4 regions of the Methylobacterium sp. Leaf94 genome follow, and region 2 is predicted to be linked to each of the others. Evidence: predicted binding sites of a transcription regulator. Region 2 holds the regulator's gene; each other region holds the start of a gene.
What was found. Region 2 encodes LexA, which represses DNA repair genes until DNA is damaged. Its sites were predicted from a motif close to TGTTCNNNNTGTGTTCNG; they were not measured.

Region 1 (5,420 bases), on a different contig from region 2:
TCAGGCGGCCCGAACCGTGACCAGGAAGCCGTCGACTTCCCGGCGCAGGGCCGAGGCCTGACGGGCGAGATCGCTCGCCGCGGTGAGCACCTGCGCCGACCCACTGCGGGCGGAATCCGCCGCTTCGCGGACACCGACGATGTGGCCGGATACGGCCCGGGTGCCCTCGGACGTCAGGACCGTATTGCGGGCGATCTCCTGCGTGGCCGCTTCCTGTTGGTCGACGGCCACCGAGATGTCCTCCGAGATCCGACTCAGGCGCTGGATGACGTCGGTGATTCCACCGATGGCCGTCACGGACGCGTCGGTCGATTGGGCGATCTCGCCGACCTTCGCGGCGATCTCTTCGGTGGCCCTGGCTGTCTGGGTCGCGAGGCTCTTCACCTCTGCGGCGACGACCGCGAATCCGCGCCCGGCCTCGCCGGCTCGGGCCGCCTCGATGGTGGCGTTCAGCGCCAGGAGGTTGGTTTGGGCCGCGATACTGGTGATCAGGCCGACGATCTCGCCGATGCTGCTCGCCGCTTGGGCCAGGCGATGGACATCCTCCGCCATCCGCGCCGCATCGCGCTCCGCCTCGCCGGCGACCGCGCTCGAGGCCTCGACGCGGTTGCCGATCTCCCGCACCGATGCGCTGAGCTCCTCCGTGGCCGCCGCCACGGTGTCGGCCGTGGCCGCGGTTTCCGCCGAGGCTGCGGCCACGGACCCACTCAGGGATGACGTGTCGGTCGCGGCCTGGGTGAGGGCATAGGCCGCCGTTTCGAGCTGGCTCGCGGCGGCCGACACTGCCTCGACGATCCCGCTGGCCTGGGCCTCGAAGCGATCGGCCAGTGCCACCATCTCGGCGCGGCGGGCCGCCGCGGCGTGGGCGGTGAGGTGGTCGGCTTCCGTGGCGATGCGCCGGCGCTCGACCACGCTGGCCTGGAAGTCGACGGCCGCTGCCGCGATGGCGCGAACCTCGCGGGCGCCGTTCTGCGGGATCGGGCCGGCTTCCTCGCCTCGGCCGATGGCTGTCAGGGAGGCGGCGATGCGGGTGAGCGGACGGGCGATGGCGGTCCCGACGGCGAAGGCGAGGCCGCACGAGAGGACCAGGATCGCGAGTCCCACGGCCATCCAGACCAGGACGCTCCGCTCGGCATCGGCGCGCGCGTCTCCGGCGGCGGCTCCGAGATCCGCGGTGAGCCGGTCCTCGATCGTCTTGAGCGTATCGATGCGCTCGGTCGCGAGGCGGAACCAGGCGGGCGCATCGGTGAAGGCGAGCGGCGTGCCGGGGGGCGTGTCGAGAACGAGGCGGCGGAGACGATCGACCTCCCGGGCCGCGGGCGCAGCCTTGCCGGCATCGAGGAGGGCCACCTGTTCCGGCTCGGCCCCAAGGCGGAACAGGGATTCGTAGGTGCCCTGGCCCGCGCTCAGACCCGCCAGACGCTCGTGGCCGGCAAGATCGATCTGGCCGGCGCCGAAGATCGCCGAGGCCGCGGCCCGCTCCTGGCCCGCCAGCTCCTTGAGGGCGAGGAACGACGAGTAGGAACTGATGCGGGCGGCGAGATCGGCGCTGGCGGCGACCTGGGAAACCTCGCGCACCAAGTCGAGCGCGTTGGCGATCACCCCCGAATAGAGCCCCATGTTCTGGGCCGGCGTGCGACCGAGCCCGTCGACCGCCGCGCGGTGGGGGACGATCGCCGCCAGCTGCTCGGTCAGCGCCGCATTGCGACGGGCGACGCCGGCTCCGAAGGCGGCGAGGTCGAGGCCGGCCCGGCCCGCGTCCAGGGCTGCCCGGGCGGCATCGGTCCGCAGGCGCTGCGCATCGAGTTCGGATCGAAACTTGGTCCCCTTGGCGGCGAGATAGAGGCTCGATGCCCCGCGCTCCCGCTGGGCTTCGTGCACCAGGGCGCTGATCTGGCCCGCCATGCCGACGAGGTCCTGCACATGGACCATCCGGGTCCGAGCATTCATCCGCTCAGTGATGGCAAGGCCCACGAGCATCGCAAACGCAAGACATGGAGCGAGGGCAACCAGAAGAATCCGAATGCGCAGCGATGAAAAAAGACCGGCGGACATCACATGAAACCTGCTTCGAAACGCTGCGGCACTGTCGGAGCAGCCGGTAAAAGTTGTGTTTCAAATTTATCTTATGATCAATTTTTGGTCGGTCCCTTCAATTTTTAAGCAGGGCGGGTCGGGAGCTTAAGCGAACCATCCAGTTGCTTCGTGATCCGCTTCACTCACGCGACCGCTGGACCGCGAAGCAACTGATCCGTCTGCGGAGGCGGCAGGGGTCGGCCCAATCCTGCGGCCGAAGCCGCGGGGGCCGCGTCTTCCAAACCGTCGGCAGCGAACTTCCTCATGCCATTCGGTGCGGTCGCGGCGGCTGAAACCTCTGCCGGAAGGCCGCGATATTGTCCGCGTACGCTTTTTGTTCTAGCTGAAGAGCGGCTATGCGTGGCGCGCGCCTTGCCCGACGCGGTGGTGCGCCCGACATGCCGCAGGGGCTCCGGTCGAGTCCCGACGAGTTCCGCGCCGAAGACGTTCCGAAGAGACCTCATGGCCAAAGCCAAAGCCGCTGCCAAGACATCGCAAGCCGAGGCCGAGCGGGTCGAAGCCAAGATCGAGGCGCTGTTCGACGGGGCTCGCGACGCGCGGGTCATCTCGGTGCGCGGCGCGCGCGAGCACAATCTGAAGAACATCGACCTGACGATTCCCCGCGATCGCCTCGTTGTCTTCACGGGTCTGTCCGGTTCCGGCAAATCGTCGCTCGCCTTCGACACCATCTACGCCGAGGGCCAGCGCCGCTACGTCGAATCCCTCTCGGCCTACGCGCGCCAGTTCCTGGAGATGATGTCGAAGCCCGATGTCGACCAGATCGACGGGCTCTCGCCGGCGATCTCCATCGAGCAGAAGACCACCTCGAAGAACCCGCGCTCGACGGTCGGCACCGTCACCGAGATCTACGACTACATGCGCCTGCTCTGGGCGCGGGTGGGCATTCCCTACTCGCCCGCGACCGGGCTGCCGATCGAGAGCCAGACCGTCAGCCAGATGGTGGACCGCGTCCTGGCCCTGCCGGAGAAGAGCCGACTCTACCTCCTGGCACCGGTGATCCGCGGCCGAAAGGGCGAGTACCGCAAGGAGATCGCCGAGTTCCAGAAGAAGGGCTTCCAGCGCCTGCGGATCGACGGCGAGTACTATGCCATCGACGACGTGCCGAAGCTCGACAAGAAGCTGAAGCACGACATCGACGTGGTGGTGGACCGGATCGTGGTGCGGGCGGACATCGCGGCGCGGCTGGCCGATTCCTTCGAGACCGCCCTGGAACTCGCCGACGGCATCGCCCTGATCGAGTTCGCCGAGACGCCGGAGGGCGCGGCGCCGCGGGAGGCCATCACCTTTTCGTCGCGCTTCGCCTGCCCCGTCTCCGGCTTCACCATCGCGGAGATCGAACCGCGGCTCTTCTCGTTCAACAATCCCTTCGGCGCCTGCCCGACCTGCGGCGGCATCGGCCACGAGATGCGGATCGACCCGGAGCTCGTGATCTCGGATGCCAAGCTCAGCCTGAAGCGCGGTGCCGTCGGTCCTTGGGCGAAGTCGACCTCTCCCTATTACGGCCAGACCCTCGACGCGCTGGCCCGCCACTTCGGCTTCAAGACCACGGTCGCCTGGGCCGATCTGCCGACGAAGGCCCGGGACGTGATCCTGTCCGGCACCGGTTCTGAATCGGTCCGCTTCGCCTACGACGACGGCATGCGCGCCTACGAGGTGAACAAGCCCTTCGAGGGCGTCATCCCGAACCTGGAGCGGCGCTACAAGGAGACCGAGAGCGACAGCTCGCGCGAGGAGATCGCGCGCTTCATGAGCGAGACGCCCTGCGCCACCTGCGGCGGCAAGCGCCTGAAGCTCGAAGCACTCTCGGTCAAGATCGCGATGCAGGATGTGGGCGAGATCACCGCCCTCTCGGTCCGAAATGCCCATGCATGGTTCTCGGAGCTGCCGGGAAAGCTCACCGAAAAGCAGAACGAGATCGCCTACCGGATCCTCAAGGAGATCCGCGACCGGCTGACCTTCCTGATCGATGTCGGGCTCGAGTACCTGACGCTGGCGCGCGGCTCCGGCTCGCTGTCCGGCGGCGAGAGCCAGCGCATCCGTCTGGCCTCCCAGATCGGCTCCGGGCTGACCGGCGTGCTCTACGTGCTGGACGAGCCGTCCATCGGCCTGCACCAGCGCGACAACGAGCGCCTGCTCGGCACGCTGAAGCGCCTGCGCGACCTCGGCAACTCGGTGATCGTGGTCGAGCACGACGAGGACGCGATCCTGCAGGCCGACTACGTCGTGGATGTCGGCCCGGGCGCCGGCATCCATGGCGGACGGATCATCGCCCAGGGCACGCCCGAAGAGGTGCTGAAGAACCCGGATTCGCTGACCGCCAAGTATCTCACCGGCGAGATGAGCGTGCGGGTGCCGACGGCGCGTCGCAAGGGACGGAAGGGCACGCTCAGCCTCGTCGGGGCCCGGGGCAACAACCTCAAGAACGTCTCGGTCGACATCCCGCTCGGCACCTTCACCTGCATCTCGGGTGTCTCCGGCGGCGGCAAGTCAACCCTGATCATCGACACGCTCTACAAGGCGGTGGCGAAATCCCTGAACGGTGCCCTGGAGCACCCGGCGCCCTTCGAGCGGCTCGACGGGCTGGAGCACCTCGACAAGGTCATCGACATCGACCAGTCGCCGATCGGCCGAACCCCGCGCTCCAATCCCGCAACCTACACGGGCGCCTTCACGCCGATCCGCGACTGGTTCGCGGGCCTGCCGGAGGCCAAGGCACGCGGCTATCAGGCCGGGCGCTTCTCCTTCAACGTGAAGGGCGGACGCTGCGAGGCCTGTTCCGGCGACGGCGTCATCAAGATCGAGATGCACTTCCTGCCGGACGTCTACGTCACCTGCGACGTCTGCAAGGGCCGCCGTTACGACCGCGAGACCCTGGAGGTGAAGTACCGCGACCACTCGATCGCCGACGTCCTCGACATGACCGTCGAGGAAGCCGCCGATTTGTTCAAGGCGGTGCCCACCATTCGCGAGAAGATGGAGACCTTGGCCCGGGTCGGCCTCGGCTACGTCAAGGTCGGGCAGCAGGCGACCACTCTGTCGGGCGGTGAGGCGCAGCGGGTGAAGCTTTCGAAAGAACTGTCCAAGCGCGCCACAGGCCGCACGCTCTACATTCTCGACGAGCCGACGACGGGACTGCACTTCCACGACGTCGCCAAGCTCATGGACGTGCTCCACGAGCTCGTCGACCAGGGCAACACCGTGGTGGTGATCGAGCACAACCTCGAAGTCATCAAGACCGCCGACTGGGTCATCGATATGGGCCCCGAAGGCGGCGACGGCGGTGGCGTCGTCGTGGCCCAAGGAACGCCCGAGCAGATCGCCAA
Region 2 (5,420 bases):
CGCCCGGAGGGGCTGCGCGATCTGGCCGAGCTTCAGGCCGTTCGCCTCGGCAAACTGCCGGACCGCGCCCTCGGTGGCGGCGGCGGTCCAATCGGGCAACCCCTCGAGGGCCGGCAGGAGGGCGGCCAGGCGATTCCGGGCCTCGTCGCCGAGCAGCCCCTTCGCCTTCTCGTCGGGCACGAGGGGCCGGGCCGCGGTGAGGTAGTAGGCGCTGTCCAGGAGTTCGACGAGGGTCTTGGCCCGCTCCTTCAGGCCCGGCATCGCGGCAGTGAGCGTCTCCCGCAGAGCCGGACTCATGGGCACCGCGATCCCCCGTGCCGGGCCGAGCGCCGGCAGCACGTCGTCGATCGCCGCGACGAGGTCCGCATCGGCCGCGCCACGGATGTAGAGGCCGTTGAGGTTTTCCAGCTTGGCGAAGTCGAAGCGCGCGGGCGACCGCCCGATGGCCTTGAGGTCGAAGGCGGCGATCATCTCCTCGGTGGAGAAGACCTCCTGGTCACCGTGGCTCCAGCCCAGGCGCACGAGGTAGTTGCGCAGGGCGCTCGGCAGGTAGCCGAGGTCGCGGTAGGCATCGACGCCGAGGGCCCCGTGCCGCTTTGACAGCTTGGCGCCGTCCGCGCCGTGGATCAGCGGGATATGCGCCATGGCGGGCGCCTCCCAGCCGAGGGCATCGGAGATCTGGCGCTGGCGCGCCGCATTGGTCAGGTGGTCGTCGCCGCGGATGACCTGGGTGACGCCCATGTCGTGATCGTCCACCACGACGGCGAGCATGTAGGTCGGGTTGCCGTCCGAACGCAGCAGGACGAGGTCGTCGAGATCCTTGTTCTGCCAGACGACCCGGCCCTGCACGCCGTCCTCGACCACGGTCTCGCCGTCGGTCGGGGCGCGCAGGCGAATCACCGGCTTGACGCCGGCGGGCGCCTCGGACGGGTCGCGGTCGCGCCAGCGGCCGTCGTAGCGCAGGGGCCGCCCCTCTGCGCGGGCCGCCTCGCGCATCGCCGTCAGTTCGTCGGGCGTCGCGTAGCAGCGATAGGCGTGGCCGGAGGCCAGCAGGCCCTCGGCGGCTTCGCGGTGACGGGCGGCGCGGGCGTATTGGTAGATGACGTCCCCGTCCCAATCGAGCCCGAGCCAGCGCATGCCGTCCAGGATCGCGTCGATGGCGCCCTGCGTCGAGCGTTCGCGATCGGTGTCCTCGATGCGCAGCAGCATGCGGCCGCCGAAGCGGCGGGCATAGAGCCAGTTGAACAGGGCCGTGCGAGCCCCGCCGATGTGAAGGTAGCCCGTGGGCGAGGGCGCGAAACGCGTGACGACGGCTGACGACATCAATCTGGACTTGAATGGCTCGTGATTCGGGCGGGAAGCGGATCGACCGGCCCGGAACCGCGCGTGTAGCATGCGCGCGGGCACGCGTTAAGGAATCGTCCTGTCCCCAGGATCGCAGGGCGCATCGCCGGCTCCCGGTCACGGACGCACGCCCGGAGGTTTTCGCGATGGCGCAGGCGCGGGCGACGGCGGCGATGGGGCGCATCACGCGCCACCTCGCCGCGCGTCGCCCGGGCGCCGGGCCGATCCGCGACTGGTTCCGGGCGGGATGGACCCGCGAGATCGAGCAGCGCCGTCTCTTCGCCTGGCTCGCCGTCGCGTTCGGATGCGGCATCCTCGCGTTCTTCCTCGGTACGCAGGGGACGCCGTCGCTCCTGGCGCCGCTCGCGGCCGCCGCCCTGCTCGCCGCGACGACGCCCCTCCTCGTGGCGCGCCCGTTCGGCCTGGCCCTGGTGCTCGCCGCCGTCGCCGCCCTCCTGGGCTTCGCGGCGGCCGCCACGCGCGTCCGCTCGGTCGACGGGCCGATCCTCGCCCGCACCACGGTCGGTCCGCTGGTGGGCACCATCGAAGGGCTGGACGAGCGGGAGGACGGGGCGCGCCTGATCCTCCGCGTCGAGAGCTTCGGCACCCTCGGCGCCGAGGTCCGCCCGGTCCGGGTGCGGGTCTCCTACCGCAAGGCGAATACCCTGAAGCCGGGCGACCGCATCGCCGCGACCGCGCGCCTGCTTCCGCCGCCGGAAGCCGCCCGCCCCGGAGGCTACGATTTCGCCCGGGATGCCTTCTTCCGTGAGATCGGCGCGGTGGGCTCCCTCGTCGGCAAGGTCGACCTGCGACCGCCGGCCGAGAGCGCGGACTGGCAGATCCGCCTCGCGGCCGCCGTCGACGCGGCCCGCAACGCCCTGACGCGCCGCATCACCGACGCCAACGGCGGACAGGCCGGGGCGGTGGCGGCGGCCCTGGTGACGGGCAAGCGCGGCCTGATCAGCCCCGAGACCAACGACATCCTGCGCGCCGCCGGCATCTACCACGTCGTCTCGATCTCGGGCCTTCACATGGTCCTGGCGGCCGGCGTGGTGTTCTGGCTCGTGCGGGCGCTCCTGGCCCTCGTTCCGTTCGCGGCGCTGCACTGGCCGATCAAGAAGATCGCCGCTGCCGTCGCCATGGTGGGCGTGACGGCCTACTGCGTCTTCTCCGGCTGGGACATCGCCGCCGAGCGCTCGCTGATCATGACCCTCGTGATGCTCGGCGCGATCCTGGTCGATCGCCCGGCGCTCAGCATGCGAAACCTGGCCCTCGCCGCCCTGATCGCCCTGGCCCGCGAGCCGGACGGCCTCCTCGGCCCGAGCTTCCAGATGTCGTTCGCGGCGGTGGCCGGCCTGATCGCCTGCGCGCCGCTGATCGCCGGACGCGGGCGGCAGCGCGACGGTGCCGGCCTGCTCCCCCGGATCTTCGCCCTGGCGTCCGCGGCGGTCTTCGGCACCCTGGCCACGACGCTCGTGGCCCAGATCGCCACCGCGCCCTTCGCCACCTACCACTTCCAGACGGTGCAGCCCTTCGGGCTGGTGGGCAACGCGCTCACCCTGCCGCTGGTCTCCCTGGCGGTGATGCCGTCAGCGGTTCTGGGCATCCTCGCCTATCCGTTCGCGCTGGATCAGCCGGTCTGGTGGGCCATGGGCCTGGCGGTGCGGGGGATGCTGACCATCTCGACCTGGATCGCGGGCTTCGGCAACGCCGTCGTCGTGGTCCCGGCCTTCGGCACGGGGGCCCTCGGCCTCCTGGCCGCCGCCCTGATCGTCCTGACGCTCCCGGCCTCGTCGCTGCGCTGGCTCGGCCTCATTCCGGCAGCGATCGGCATCGCCTGTGCGGCTGCCCCGGATCGCTACGACATCTACGTCGATCGGGAGGGGGCGGGCGCCGCCATCCGCGAGCGCAACGGGCGGCTCGCCACCCTTGGCCGGCCGCCCCCCTTCGTGCTCGCGCAATGGCTCAAGGCCGATGGAGACGACCGACGGGTGCAGGACGTCACGAGGTTCGAGGGCGCGCGCTGCGATCGCCTGGGCTGTACCCTGACCACACCCGACGGCCGCGTGCTCGCCCTGACCACCGACAAGCGTGCCCTCGGAGAGGACTGCGCCAGGGCCGACATCCTGATCACCCGGCAATCCGCGCCCGGGGGCTGCGCCGCATCTATCGTCATCGACCGGAATTTCCTGGGATCCCACGGTGCGACCGCAATTCGCCTCACCCGCGATGGGCCGTCCCTCGCCACCGCGAAGCAATTCGGGGATGTCGTGCCCTGGCGTGCGACGCCTTTGCGCAAGCCGGTGGACCCGCCGGGAACGTCCTTGCCATCTTCGACACCGCCGGCGTCGGTCTTACCGGAAATCCCCGATCGCACCCGCGACCCGTCGGATCCGTCCGGCGATGAACCGGACGGGGACCCCCTTCAGTAGCGGCGCACCAGGCTGACGAGACGTCCCTGGATCTGCACCCGATCCGGGCCGAGGACCCGCGTCTCGTAGGCCGGATTCGCCGCTTCCAGGGCGATGGACGATCCACGCCGGCGCAGGCGCTTCAGGGTCGCCTCCTCGTCGTCGATGAGGGCCACGATGATGTCGCCCGTGTTGGCGGTGTCCTGCTTGCGGATGACCACCAGGTCGCCGTCGAGGATCCCGGCATCGACCATCGAATCGCCGCGCACCTCCAGGGCGTAATGCTCGCCGCCGGCCAGGAAATCTGGCGACATCGTCACCGAATGGCTCTGTTCCTGGATGGCCGAGATGGGCGTACCGGCCGCGATCCGACCCATCACCGGGATGGTCACGGCCCGACCGCTCTCGTCGGTGGCCTGCGTGGTCGGCAGTCGGGACACCGATGCGCCGGCCGGCAGGCCCTTGCCCTTGCCGCCTTCGACCACGCTCGGCGTGAAGCGGCGAACCTCGGAGGCCGGAGCGGCGCGCGGGGCGCCCGCATTCCCCCCGAGGCTCTCCGGCATCCGGATCACCTCGATGGCCCGCGCCCTGTTGGGCAGCCGGCGCAGAAAGCCGCGCTCCTCCAGGGCCGTGATCAGGCGGTGAATGCCCGACTTCGACTTCAGGTCGAGGGCGTCCTTCATCTCGTCGAACGACGGGGGAACGCCGCTCTCGCGCATCCGAAGCTGGATGAACTGGAGCAGGTCCAGCTGCTTACGCGTCAACATGCGGGACACTCTTCGTTAGCGCCACGGATCGCGGCGGGTGGCACTAGAAACAAACCACGAACACGTTAAACGTTCCGTAAGTGTTCTGCAAGGGTTCCCATCTCAAGCCTCCCGGGCGCGATCCGTTCGATCCCCTCGGCAAGGGCGGATCCGGGCGTCGCCCGAGCGCCACGCCGGCCTGCCGCTGCGGCCATCGCTGCGATTGAGTGGTGCCCCGATCCGACGAATGAGTTGGACGGCCGGCGTCTAGACCGGTCGGCAGGGCGCCCGGGCGCAGCGCCCTCGGGTCGATGGCCCGGCGACGATCGGTTCTCTGCCGTCCTCTGCCGGCGTCGCCGACGGCGGGTCTTCGGCTAGCGCTGCCCGGTGCGCCCTGCCTTGGGCCGGTCACCCGAACCGTTGCCGCCCGTCTCGGTGGGATTGCGGGGATCCTGCCAGAAGGTATCGAACAGGCGCTGCATCGCGCGGGCGTTCTCCTGCTGCACCTCCAGGCCCGTCTGGAACATCTGCTGCATCACGTCGAAGGGCGCTTCCGTGGCCGACCTGTCCGGCGCGGCGGACTCCGGCCGGGGCGAAGCCGCGAGCCACGTCGACGCCGCACGCGGTCGCGCCTGGGGCGAGGGCGTCGCGGGCTTCGGGGTCTTGGCGCCGGAGTTCAGGAACGCCTGCATCATCTCCGACCAGGCATTGGGCGGGAAGCCGAAGGGGTTCGCCTCGGCGCGCGGGGCCGGCGCCGCGGCAGGCGGCTGGTTGATCATGACGTGGACGATCCCCGCCACCACCATGCCGGCCATGATCGGCAGCATCTGCTTCAAGGCCGGCATCGCCACGCCGCTGACGGCAGCTGCCTGCTGCAGAACGGCCTGACTCAGATGGGGCGAGCCGAAGAGTTGCTGGA
Region 3 (5,420 bases), on a different contig from region 2:
CTGACAGCGGACGTCAGGGCCCGGGGCGCCGCGTCCCGCCGCGTCCGGGCGGCGCGCCCTCGGCGCGGGTCGGAAACAGCATCGCGCCGGCGACGATCCCGAGCGCGCCCGCGAGGCCGAGCTTGAGCCAGCGCGGTGTCGTCGGCGCGTCCCGATGGGTCTGCGCGTCCGGCCCGGGCCGGGCGCGGAAATCCCTGCCGGAGCTTTCGGGCCGTGCCCGATCGATGGCCTGCTGTGTCATCGCCCCAGGATAGTCCCTGTCCCCCGGATAGTCATGGGGGATACCGCCCGCGGCCGCGCACGCTGCGGCGCAGCGTTGTCAGGGGCGCGGCCCGCGGCCTATAAGCCGGCCAACCCCGTTTCCGTCCGGCTTCGCGGACCCGCCGCCCCGGCACATGGCCCCTGCACATGGCCCCGGCACCTGGCCCCCGCGATCCGGTCTCGTTCCTACCAGTCTAGGGTCACGTCATGGCCGGCCATTCCCAGTTCAAGAACATCATGCACCGGAAGGGCCGCGTCGACGCGGTCCGCTCGAAGCTGTTCGGCAAGCTCGCCCGCGAGATCACCGTCGCGGCCAAGCTCGGGCTGCCGGACCCGGCGATGAATGCGCGTCTGCGCGCCGCCATCATCGCGGCCCGCGCCGAGAACGTGCCCAAGGACAACATCGAGCGCGCGATCAAGAAGGCGCAGGGGGCCGATGCGGAGAGCTACGACGAGATCCGCTACGAGGGCTACGGCCCCGGCGGCGCCGCCCTGATCGTCGAGGCGCAGACCGACAACCGCAACCGCACGGCCAGCGACGTGCGCTCGGCCTTCACGAAGTCGGGCGGCAGCCTGGCGGAGACGGGCGCCGTCTCCTTCATGTTCGACCATGTCGGCGTGGTGGAGTTCGACGCCAAGGTGGCGGATGCCGACACCATGCTGGAGGCCGCCATCGAGGCCGGCGCCGACGACGTGCGCTCGGACGAATCCGGCCACGAGATCACCTGCGCGCAGGAGGCCTACGGCGAGGTCTCGAAGGCCCTGGAGGCCCGCTTCGGCGAGCCGCGCCGCACGGCCCTCGTGTGGAAGGCGCAGAACACCATCGAGGTCGACGACGAGACCGGCGAGAAGTTGATCCGCCTCGTCGAGGTGATCGAGGACCAGGACGACGTCCAGAACGTCTTCGTGAACTTCGCGCTCTCGGACGCCCTGATGGAGAAGCTCCAGGGCTGATCGAAGCCGGCCCGTCAGGCGGCCTTCAGGGTTTCGAGGACGCGGTTCACCTCGGTGCCGAGCTGATCGGCCTCCTGCGCCAGCGCGGAGGCCGAGACGAGAACCGAGGCGGCCGCGGCACCCGTCGCTTCGGCCGACTGGGCGACGCCCCCGATGGTGTCGGTGATCGCCCCCGTGCCGGTCGCCGCCGCGCCCACGTTGCGGATGATCTCCCGGGTCGCGGAGCCCTGCTGGTCCACCGCCGCCGCGATGGCGTCCGCGGTCCGGCTCATGGTGCGGATCTGCGCGGCGATGGCCTCGATGGCCGTCACCGCCTCGCCGGTCGTCCCCTGGATCGCGTGGATCTGCTGCGTGATCTCCTCCGTCGCCCGGGCGGTCTGGCTGGCGAGTTCCTTGACCTCGGCGGCCACAACGGCGAAGCCGCGACCGGCCTCGCCGGCCCGTGCCGCCTCGATCGTCGCGTTGAGGGCGAGCAGGTTGGTCTGGCCGGCGATGCCCGAGATCAGGCCGACGACGTCCCCGATCCGGGCCGCGCCCGTGCTCAGGGCGTGAACCAGGCGGCCGGTGGCATCGGCCTGCCCCACCGCCCCCTGGGCCATCCGGGCCGAATCCGCGACCTGCCGGCCGATCTCCGCGACGGTGGCGCCGAGTTCCTCGGCCGCACCGGCCACCCGACCGACATTCTGCGCGGCCATCTCGGCGGCGCCGACCACGGACCCGGCGCGCCCCGCCGTGCCCTCTGCCGTTCCCGTCATGGTCTGCGCGCTGCCCTGCAGCGCCCCCGCCGCCTGCGTGACCCGGCTCAGGATGCCGCTCACCGTCGACTCGAAGGACCGGGCGGTCTGCCGCAGGGTGGCCCTGCGCTGCGCATCGGCGCCCGCCCGCGCCAGCGCGGTCTCCGATTCCAGAGCCTGCATGCGCTCCATCTGGGCGCGGATGGCGCCCTCGGAGGCCGCCTGCGCCGCGAAGGCCGTCGCGAGGGTGCGGGCGACCCAGGCCAGCACGCCCGTTTCGAGGATCAGGATGACCGCGTGCAGCATCACGCGGGCGAGGTCCGAGCGCTGGGCGGCGCCGGAGAAGATCAGGGCCGGCATCGCGAGGTTCAGGGTGAGGTGGTGCCCGGCGACGGCGGCGGCGCAGGCCACCAGGATGGTCCAGTCGCACCAGGCGACGCTCACCGCCAGGCCGGCGAAGAAATACATGTGCAGGTCGACCTGCCACGGATGCCCGGCGAAGGCCGAGAGCAGGATCGCGGCCATGCCGATCAGGGACAGGCTGCTCACCAGCCGGGTCGCCGGGCCGATGGCGGAGCGCCGCCACATCAGCGTGCTGAGGCCGGCGAGGGCGCCGGCGACCGACACCGGCACCAGCATCGGATTGCCGGCGATCCAGGCGGCGAGCACGACGATCGGCAGGTGCAGCCAGAGGAGGCCGATGAGGAAGCGGCCGAAACGCTGCCGAAGGGTGTCGAGGGTCGTCATCGCCGGGTCGGATCCAGAGGGGAGCGTCGGGGTCTTCGGGTCGGAGCGATCAGGTTCGCGAGGCGGGCGTGCAGCCCGTCGCGAACCGGGCGTCGGGGACGAGCCGGGCTCCGGACGCGTCGAGCCGGGAGACGCGGTCGGAGGATCCGGCGCGCGCCGCCAGGCCGGCCGGCAGGATCGAAGTCGCGAGGATCGCCACGGGTCCGCGGAGCCGGTTCGGGCGATGGGCCTGGGCGTCGATCACGAGGAAACCCGTCCGCCTGAATGGTGTCCTGTGAGAATACGGGCGAACAGTCTAAGGAGCGGTTACAGGGCCGTCTGGGATCGGGGAGGTCCCCGCGCCGGTCTGCCTGTCTCGTCCGATCGATCCGCGTCCTTCGTAACGACCGCCCCGCGCGGACGCATCACCTCCGTTTGGTCCGACGAGAGGTCCGGATTTCCTTGCGACGGGTTTGTTCGGTCCGTCGCGCCACCGCGGCCGCCATCGCTGCGGCGCGGATTGGCATAACGCTCCGTTCACGGTATGTCCCTAACGCTCGGACGGCGCGATCTTCGCGCCCGGAGCCGCGCCAGCCATGACCCAGTCCGCATGACCGTTCCCGTTCGCATCCTCGGCATCGATCCGGGCCTGCGGCGCACCGGCTGGGGCGTCGTCACGGCCACGGGGACCAAGCTCGCCTACGTCGATTGCGGCGTCGTCACCTCGGACGGGGACCTGCCGCTCGCCCTGCGCCTACGCGAGCTCTACGAGGGCATCACCCGCATCGTCGGGGCCTTCCAGCCGGACGAGGTCTCGGTCGAGGAGACCTTCGTCAACAAGGACGCGCAGGCGACGCTGAAGCTCGGCCATGCCCGCGCGGTGGCGCTGCTGGTCCCGGCGCTCGCCGGCATGCCGGTGTTCGAGTATTCCGCCAACCTGATCAAGAAGACGGTCGCGGGCTCGGGACATGCCGACAAGGTCCAGATCCAGGCCATGGTGAAGTTCCTGCTGCCGAAGGCCGAGTTCAAGGTGGCCGACGCGGCGGATGCGCTCGCCATCGCCATCACCCACAACAGCCACCGGGGCGCCCATGCCCTCAAGCGCCAGCACGCCCCCGTGGCCGGGACGAGCAGCCTGGCGGCGGCCCGCATCGCGGCGGCCCTGGCGCGCACCTGACCGCGCCGCGCCCTGGACTCCGCCCGGGCGCTTGTGCAGTGCCTCTGTGCGCGACGCGCGCGGGGCGGAGATCGAACGGAATGGCCCACCAGGGAACGACGCGGCCGGCGCTGCCGGTCGGCGAGACGCTGCGGGAGGGCGTGCGGTCCGCGCTTCCGGCGATCCGCGCCCTCGGCTCGGCGACCACCGCGGCGTTCCTCGTCGTCCTGGCCAAGGAGGCGGCCCACACGCTGATGGGCGACCCGACGCGGCCCGCGCGCTTCCAGGACGACCTCTTCCTGGTCGACGGCCTCTGCACGATCCTGCTCGCCCCCTACTGGATGGCGATATTCCGGCTCCTCCTCGGGGCCGACGGCTCCGTGCGGGCGGTCGTGGCGGGCCGGGCGGGGCCGTTCCAGGACTTCCTCGCCCTCGAGCTGTTCTGGCTCCTGGTCAGCGGGGTGCTGGACCGGGGCCTCTCGCCGGAGCGGCTCGGTCCGGGTCCGCTGATCGTCGGCCTGCTCGCCTGGATCGCCCTCCTGCTCCTGCAGATCTGGACCAGCCTGCTCGCGCCGGCCCTGGCGGTCGGCGCTCCCGAGGCGACCCTGCGCGGCGTGCTCGCGATGACCCGCGGATCGGCCGCCCGGATCGGCGTGATCCTCGTGGCCACGATCCTGCCGCTCGGCCTCGTGGACCGGATGCTGCAAGCGCCCGAGCGCTCCGGGGCCGACCTGCCCCCCGTCGTCCTGGCCGTCCGGATCCTCGCCTCCAGCCTGATCGACATGGCGCTGCTCGTCCTGGTGACGGCCCTCCTCGCCGCGATCTACCGGCGCCTGGGGCCGTCGGGGCGCGGCCTCACTCCACGGCCTTGAACTCGCCCTCGAGCCGCAGGGACACCTCGTCGCCGAGGAGCGGCAGGAAGGCGTTGATGCCGAAATCCGAGCGCTTGATCACCGCCCGTCCGTCGAAGCCGACCGTGTAGGCCTGGTTCACCGGGTTGGTCCCGGCCTGGTTGAAGGTGGCGTCGAAGGCCACCGGCCGCGTCACCCCCTTGAGCGTCAGGTCGCCGTTGACCCGCGCGGTGGCGGGGCTCGTCGGCTCGATGCTGGTCGCGGTGAACGTGGCCTTGGGGAACTTTGCGGTGTCGAAGAAATCCGGCGCCTTGAGGTGCTGGTTGAGCCGGTCGTCGAGGCCGTTGACGCTGTCGGTGCCGATGGTGACCGTGAGGGTGGATTTGGCCGGCTCCTTCGGGTCGAGCACCGCCTGCGCGGTCACGTCGGTGATCTGGCCGTAATAGGTCGAGAAGCCGAGGTGGCTCACCGACCAGGTGATCTTGCCGTGGGCGGAATCGAGCACGTAGGCGCCCGGACGCACCTGGGTCGGATCGCTGGAGGGCGCGGCCGGCATGACCGGTGCCGGCGTGGCCGGTGCCGGCGGGGTCGGTGCCGGTGCCGGCGTCTCGGCCGCCCGGGCCGCGCCGGCGGTGAACAGGAGCCCGGAGGCGAGGAGCAGCGCGGTCTGGCGCATCGAGACGGTCATCCGTGTGTGTCGGGCAGGGCGCCTTTGATTTCACGAACGCCGCGCGGCCT
Region 4 (5,420 bases), on a different contig from region 2:
ACCAGGGCCTTGCGCATGCCGGCCGATTCCACCTGGAACACGCCCACCGTCTCGCCGCGCTTCATCGGCGCGTAGGTCGCCGGGTCGTCGAGGGGCAGCGAGGCGAGATCCACGATGATGCCGCGCCGGGCCAGGAAGTCCGTGCAGCAGCGCAGCAGCGTCAGGGTCTTCAGGCCGAGGAAGTCGAACTTCACCAGGCCCGCGGCCTCGACCCACTTCATGTTGAACTGGGTCACCCGCATGCCGGTCTTCGGGTCGCGGTAGAGCGGCACCAGCTGTTCGAGGGGACGGTCGCCGATGACCACGCCGGCGGCGTGGGTCGAGGCGTGCCGGTGCAAGCCCTCGAGCTTCTTCGAGATTTCCATGAGCCGGGCGACGATCGGCTCCTCCTCGATCGCCTGCTGGAGCTTCGGCTCGCCCTCGATGGCCTGGACCAGAGTGACGGGATTGGCCGGGTTCTGCGGCACGAGCTTGGTCAGCTTGTCGACCTGCCCGTAGGGCATCTCCAGCACGCGGCCAACGTCGCGCAGCACGCCGCGGGCCAGCAGGGTGCCGAAGGTGATGATCTGCGCCACCTGCCGCTCGCCGTAGCGCTGCTGCACGTAATTGATCACCCGCTCGCGGCCCTCGACGCAGAAGTCGATGTCGAAATCCGGCATCGAGACGCGCTCGGGGTTGAGGAAGCGCTCGAACAGCAGGCCGAAGCGCAGCGGGTCGAGGTCGGTGATGAGGAGCGACCAGGCCACCAGGGAGCCGGCGCCGGAGCCGCGGCCCGGCCCCACCGGGATGTCGTGGTCCTTGGCCCACTTGATGAAGTCCGACACGATCAGGAAGTAGCCGGGAAACTTCATGCCGACGATGACGTCGAGCTCGAAGGCGAGGCGGTCGCGATAGACCTGCTCGGACATGCCGGGCGCGGTGCCGTGCTGGGCGAGGCGCCGTTCGAGGCCGGCCTCCGCCTGCCGGCGCAGCTCCGCCGGCTCGTCGAGGGGGGGCGCCGCCGCGACTTCGGGGGTGCCCTCGGGGGCGGCGGCGTCGAGGGCGGCGACCACGCCGAAATTCGGCAGGATCGGCTTGCGGGTGCGCACGCGGTAGGCGCAGCGCATGGCGATCTCGACGGTGGCGTTCAGGGCGTCCGGCAGGTCGGCGAAGAGCGCGGCCATCTCGGCGCGGGTCTTGAAGCCGTGGCGCGGGGTCAGCTTGCGGCGGCGGTCGTCCGAGACGAGGCGGCCGTCCGCGATGGCCAGCAGCGCGTCGTGGGCGTCGTAGTCGCCCTCCCGGGCGAAGAACGGCTCGTTGGCGGCCACCACCGAGAGGCCGTTCGTGTCGGCGAGCCGCAGCAATTCCCGCTCGACCATGCGCTCGTCGGGCAGCCCGTGGCGCAGGATCTCGACGTAGAGGCCATCCTCGCCGAAGGCCGCGCGCAGCTGCGCCAGGCGGCCGGCGGCGAGTTCGGCCCGGCCCTGCCGCAGGGCGCTGTCGAGGGGCCCGGTGGAACCGCCCGTCAGGGCGATCAGGCCGGCGCTCGACTCGGCCAGGGCCTCGACGCCGACCCGGGGGGCGTCGCCCAGCGCCCCGTCGAAATAGGCGCGGCTCGCCAGACGCAGCAGGTTGCCGTAGCCGGTCTCGTCCTTCGCCAGCACGACGATGTTGGCGCAGCCGGCCTGGCCCTGCCCGACGCGCGCCATCGGATCGGGCGCCTCGAAGGCGACGGTGAGCTGGAGGCCCGGGATCGGCTGGAGGCCGGCGCCGGCGGCCTTCTCGGAGAATTCCAGCGCCCCGAACAGGTTGTTGGTGTCGGTGAGCGCCAGGGCCGGCTGCCGGTCGGCGAGCGCCGCCTTCACGATGTCCCCGACCTTCAGGGCCCCTTCCAGTAGGGAGAACGACGAGTGAACGTGGAGGTGGACGTAAGCCGGGTCTTTCAGGATGCGCGCCATGAGACCACCAGCCCGAGTCGTGGTTTCCAATCCATGAGAATTCGGGGCCCGGACGCGTTTCCCTGTGGACCGCGCGACCCCTGTGACCTCGTCGCAACGCTAACGCAAGGGCGCCAGTGCGACAGCCCAGGCGGCGATGGACATCGCCAGGAGCCCGAAGGCCGTGAACTCGACCGCACCCGTCAGGATCATCCGCTTGAACATGGGCCTCGCCTTTCGTTGACGCCCCGAGTTTTGTTCTTGTTTTGTTCTATGTAAAGCGAAACTGGTCGGCGCACCGCATCGTGGTTACGGCCCGGTAAATCCCGTCGCCTTGGCCAGCGGTCGCGGACCGGCTCCGCGTGCTCACGCGAAGGCGTCGGACCTCCGCGGCCCAGCGATCCGCCGCCATTGATACCCGTGCCCGGCCCTCAGGGCAGCTGCTCGATCAGCCCGTCCCGGATCGTCACGCGCCGGTCCATGCGGGCGGCGAGATCCATGTTGTGGGTGGCGATCAGCGCGGCGAGGCCGGAGGCGCGCACCAGCGCCACCAGGATGCCGAAGACGTGGGCGGCGGTGTGCGGATCGAGGTTGCCGGTGGGCTCGTCGGCCAGGAGCAGGCGCGGGCCGTTGGCGACCGCGCGGGCGATGGCGACGCGCTGCTGCTCGCCGCCCGAGAGTTCGGCCGGCCGGTGCTGGAGGCGCTCCTTGAGGCCGAGGAAGCTCAGGAGTTCGTCCGCCCGCGCCCGCGCCTCGCGCTGCGAGAGCCCGCGGATCAGCTGCGGCATCACCACGTTCTCCAGGGCCGAGAATTCCGGCAGGAGGTGGTGGAACTGGTAGACGAAGCCCATCTCCTCGCGCCGCAGGCGGGTGCGCTCGGCATCCACCATCGCGGCGGTCGGACGGCCGCCGATGTAGATCTCGCCGCCGTCGGGGCGCTCCAGCAGGCCGGCGAGGTGCAGCAGCGTGCTCTTGCCGGCCCCCGAGGGCGCCACCAGGGCGACGAGCTCGCCCGGCCAGATCGCGAAATCCGCCTGGCGCAGGATCTCGAGGGCGCCGGCCCCTTGGGCGTAGCGCCGCTCCACCTTGGCGAAGAACAGGGCCGGGACCGGCTGCGCGCCGGGCGCCTCGGCTGTCGTGGTCATGGATGCTCGGGCCTCAACCGTAGCGCAGGGCCTGCACCGGATCGAGCCGGGCGGCGCGCCACGAGGGATACAGCGTCGCGATCAGCGACAGGGCGATGGAGGTGACGACCACCACGGTGATCTCGTTGGCGTTCATCTCGGCCGGAATTTCGGCCAGGAAGCGCACCGTGGGGTCCCAGGCGGAGGGGAACAGCACCCGCTGGATCCCCTTGATGTTCATCGTGATCAGGATGCCGAGGGCCAGCCCGCTCAGGGTCCCCACCACGCCGATCAGCGCGCCGTTGATGAGGAACACCCGCATGATGGTGCCGGGGGTCGCCCCCATGGTGCGCAGGATGGCGATGTCGCTGGACTTGTCGCGCACGAGCAGGATCAGTCCCGAAATGATGTTCAGGGTCGCGACCACGACGATCAGGCTGAGGATCAGGAACATCACGTTCCGCTCCACCTCCAGGGCGCCGAAGAAGGTCCGGTTGCGCTGGCGCCAGTCGGTGAGGAGTACCGGGCGCTCGGCCGCCATCTCGAGGTCGGGCCGCATCGTGCCCACCGCCTCGGCATTGTCGAGGTAGATCTCGATCAGGCTGACATCGGCGTCCCGGTTGAAGAAGGCCTGGGACTCCGTCAGGGGCATGAACACGAAGGTCGAGTCGAACTCGGTCATGCCGATCTCGAAGATCGCCTTGATGGTGTAGCCCTTGGTGCGCGGCGCCGTGCCGAACGGCGTCGAGGCGCCCTTCGGCGTCAGCAGGTTGATCTGGTCGCCGGCCTGGACGCCGAGGGATTCGGCCAGGCGCCGGCCGATGGCGACGCCCGACCCGTCGTCGAAGCCCTCCAGGCTGCCGCCCTTGATGTTGCTCGCGATGGCGCCGATCTTGTCGAGGTCCTCGCCCCGGATGCCGCGGACCAGCACGCCGCTGCCGGCGCCGCCATAGGGCGAGGAGGCGAAGGCCTGCCCCTCCACCAGGGGGATCGCCGCCCGCACCCCGGCGACCTTCGACAGGCGCTCGGACAGGTCGGCATAGTCGGTGAAGAGCTTGTCGATCGGGGCGACGAAGACGTGGCCGTTGATGCCGACGATCTTCGACAGGAGCTCGGTGCGGAAACCGTTCATCACCGAGAGCACGATGATCAGCGTGGCGACGCCCAGGGCGATGCCGAGGAGCGAGAAGAACGCCACCACGGAGACGCCGCCGCCCCGGCGCCGGGCCCGCAGGTAGCGCCCGGCGATGATCCACTCGAACCCGGCGAAGGGGGGCGTGCTCCCGCGCCGGAACCGGGCGCGAAGGCCCGCAAGCCTGTCCGTGAGGGTCGCCGCCATGGGGCGCCTCAGAGCCGCTTCAGGCGGGCGAGCAGATCGATCGGGGCGATGCTTTCGCGCTCGCCGCCGGCCCGACGCTTCAGCTCCACCTTGCCCTCCGCGAGGCCGCGGGGGCCGACGATGACCTGCCAGGGCAGGCCGATGAGGTCGGCCGTGGCGAACTTGGCGCCCGGGCGCTCGTCGCGGTCGTCGTAGAGCACGCTGAGGCCGGCCGCCTCGAGGGTGGCCTGGATCTCGCCGCAGGCGGCGTCGGTGGCGGCATCGCCCGTCTTGAGGTTGATCAGCGCCACGTCGAAGGGCGCCACCGCGTCGGGCCAGATGATCCCGGCCTCGTCGTGGGAAGCCTCGATGATCGCCGCCACGAGGCGGCTCGGGCCGATCCCGTAGGAGCCCATGTGGACCGGGCGCTCGACGCCGTCGGGACCGGTGACCTTGGCGCCCATGGGCTCGGAATACTTGGTGCCGAAGTAGAAGATGTGCCCGACCTCGATGCCGCGCGCGGCCATCTGCTTGTCGGCCTGCACCTCGGCGAAGGCCGCCGGCTCGTGCATCTCGGAGGTGGCGGCGTAGAGCGAGGTCCAGCGGTCGACGGTGCCCTGGAGCGCGGCGACGTCCTCGAAGTCGGTGGTCACCGGCGGGACCTCGAAATCGAGGTACTGGCTGTCGCAGTAGACCTCGCTCTCGCCGGTCTGGGCCAGGATGATGAACTCGTGGCTGAGGTCGCCGCCGATCGGACCCGTGTCGGCCCGCATCGGGATCGCCTTCAGGCCGAGGCCCGCGAAGGTGCGCAGGTAGGCCACGAACATCCGGTTGTAGGCGTGGCGGGCGGCGGCCTGGTCGATGTCGAAGGAATAGGCGTCCTTCATGAGGAACTCGCGCGAGCGCATGGTGCCGAAGCGCGGCCGGACCTCGTCGCGGAACTTCCAGGAGATCTGGTAGAGGTTCTTCGGAAGGTCCTTGTAGGAGCGCACGCTGCCGCGGAAGATCTCGGTGACGACCTCTTCGGCGGTGGGGCCGAACAGCATCTCGCGGTCGTGGCGG

Region 1: uvrA (excinuclease ABC subunit UvrA) is a predicted target of LexA. The motif match lies at 2,401-2,418, and genes of this name have one in related genera.
Region 3: ruvC (crossover junction endodeoxyribonuclease RuvC) is a predicted target of LexA. The motif match lies at 3,210-3,227, and genes of this name have one in related genera.
Region 4: dnaE (DNA polymerase III subunit alpha) is a predicted target of LexA. The motif match lies at 2,173-2,190, and genes of this name have one in related genera.

What each region holds. Positions count from the first base shown of each region.
Region 1 is NZ_LMRM01000001.1:312,660-318,079, reverse strand. Features, by position in the region: gene ASG63_RS01450 (methyl-accepting chemotaxis protein) at 1-2,055, opposite strand; gene uvrA (excinuclease ABC subunit UvrA) at 2,539-5,420, shown strand, end outside.
Region 2 is NZ_LMRM01000014.1:24,140-29,559, reverse strand. Features, by position in the region: gene gltX (glutamate--tRNA ligase) at 1-1,323, opposite strand, end outside; gene ASG63_RS10730 (ComEC/Rec2 family competence protein) at 1,491-3,776, shown strand; gene lexA (transcriptional repressor LexA) at 3,770-4,522, opposite strand; gene ASG63_RS10720 (DUF937 domain-containing protein) at 4,876-5,420, opposite strand, start outside.
Region 3 is NZ_LMRM01000012.1:48,683-54,102, forward strand. Features, by position in the region: gene ASG63_RS08630 (HAD-IA family hydrolase) at 1-4, shown strand, start outside; gene ASG63_RS26410 (hypothetical protein) at 14-241, opposite strand; gene ASG63_RS08640 (YebC/PmpR family DNA-binding transcriptional regulator) at 469-1,215, shown strand; gene ASG63_RS08645 (methyl-accepting chemotaxis protein) at 1,230-2,696, opposite strand; gene ASG63_RS08650 (hypothetical protein) at 2,746-2,940, opposite strand; gene ruvC (crossover junction endodeoxyribonuclease RuvC) at 3,286-3,852, shown strand; gene ASG63_RS08660 (hypothetical protein) at 3,933-4,703, shown strand; gene ASG63_RS08665 (YceI family protein) at 4,687-5,370, opposite strand.
Region 4 is NZ_LMRM01000012.1:114,359-119,778, reverse strand. Features, by position in the region: gene dnaE (DNA polymerase III subunit alpha) at 1-1,937, opposite strand, end outside; gene ASG63_RS08965 (ABC transporter ATP-binding protein) at 2,348-3,061, opposite strand; gene ASG63_RS08960 (lipoprotein-releasing ABC transporter permease subunit) at 3,075-4,379, opposite strand; gene proS (proline--tRNA ligase) at 4,388-5,420, opposite strand, start outside.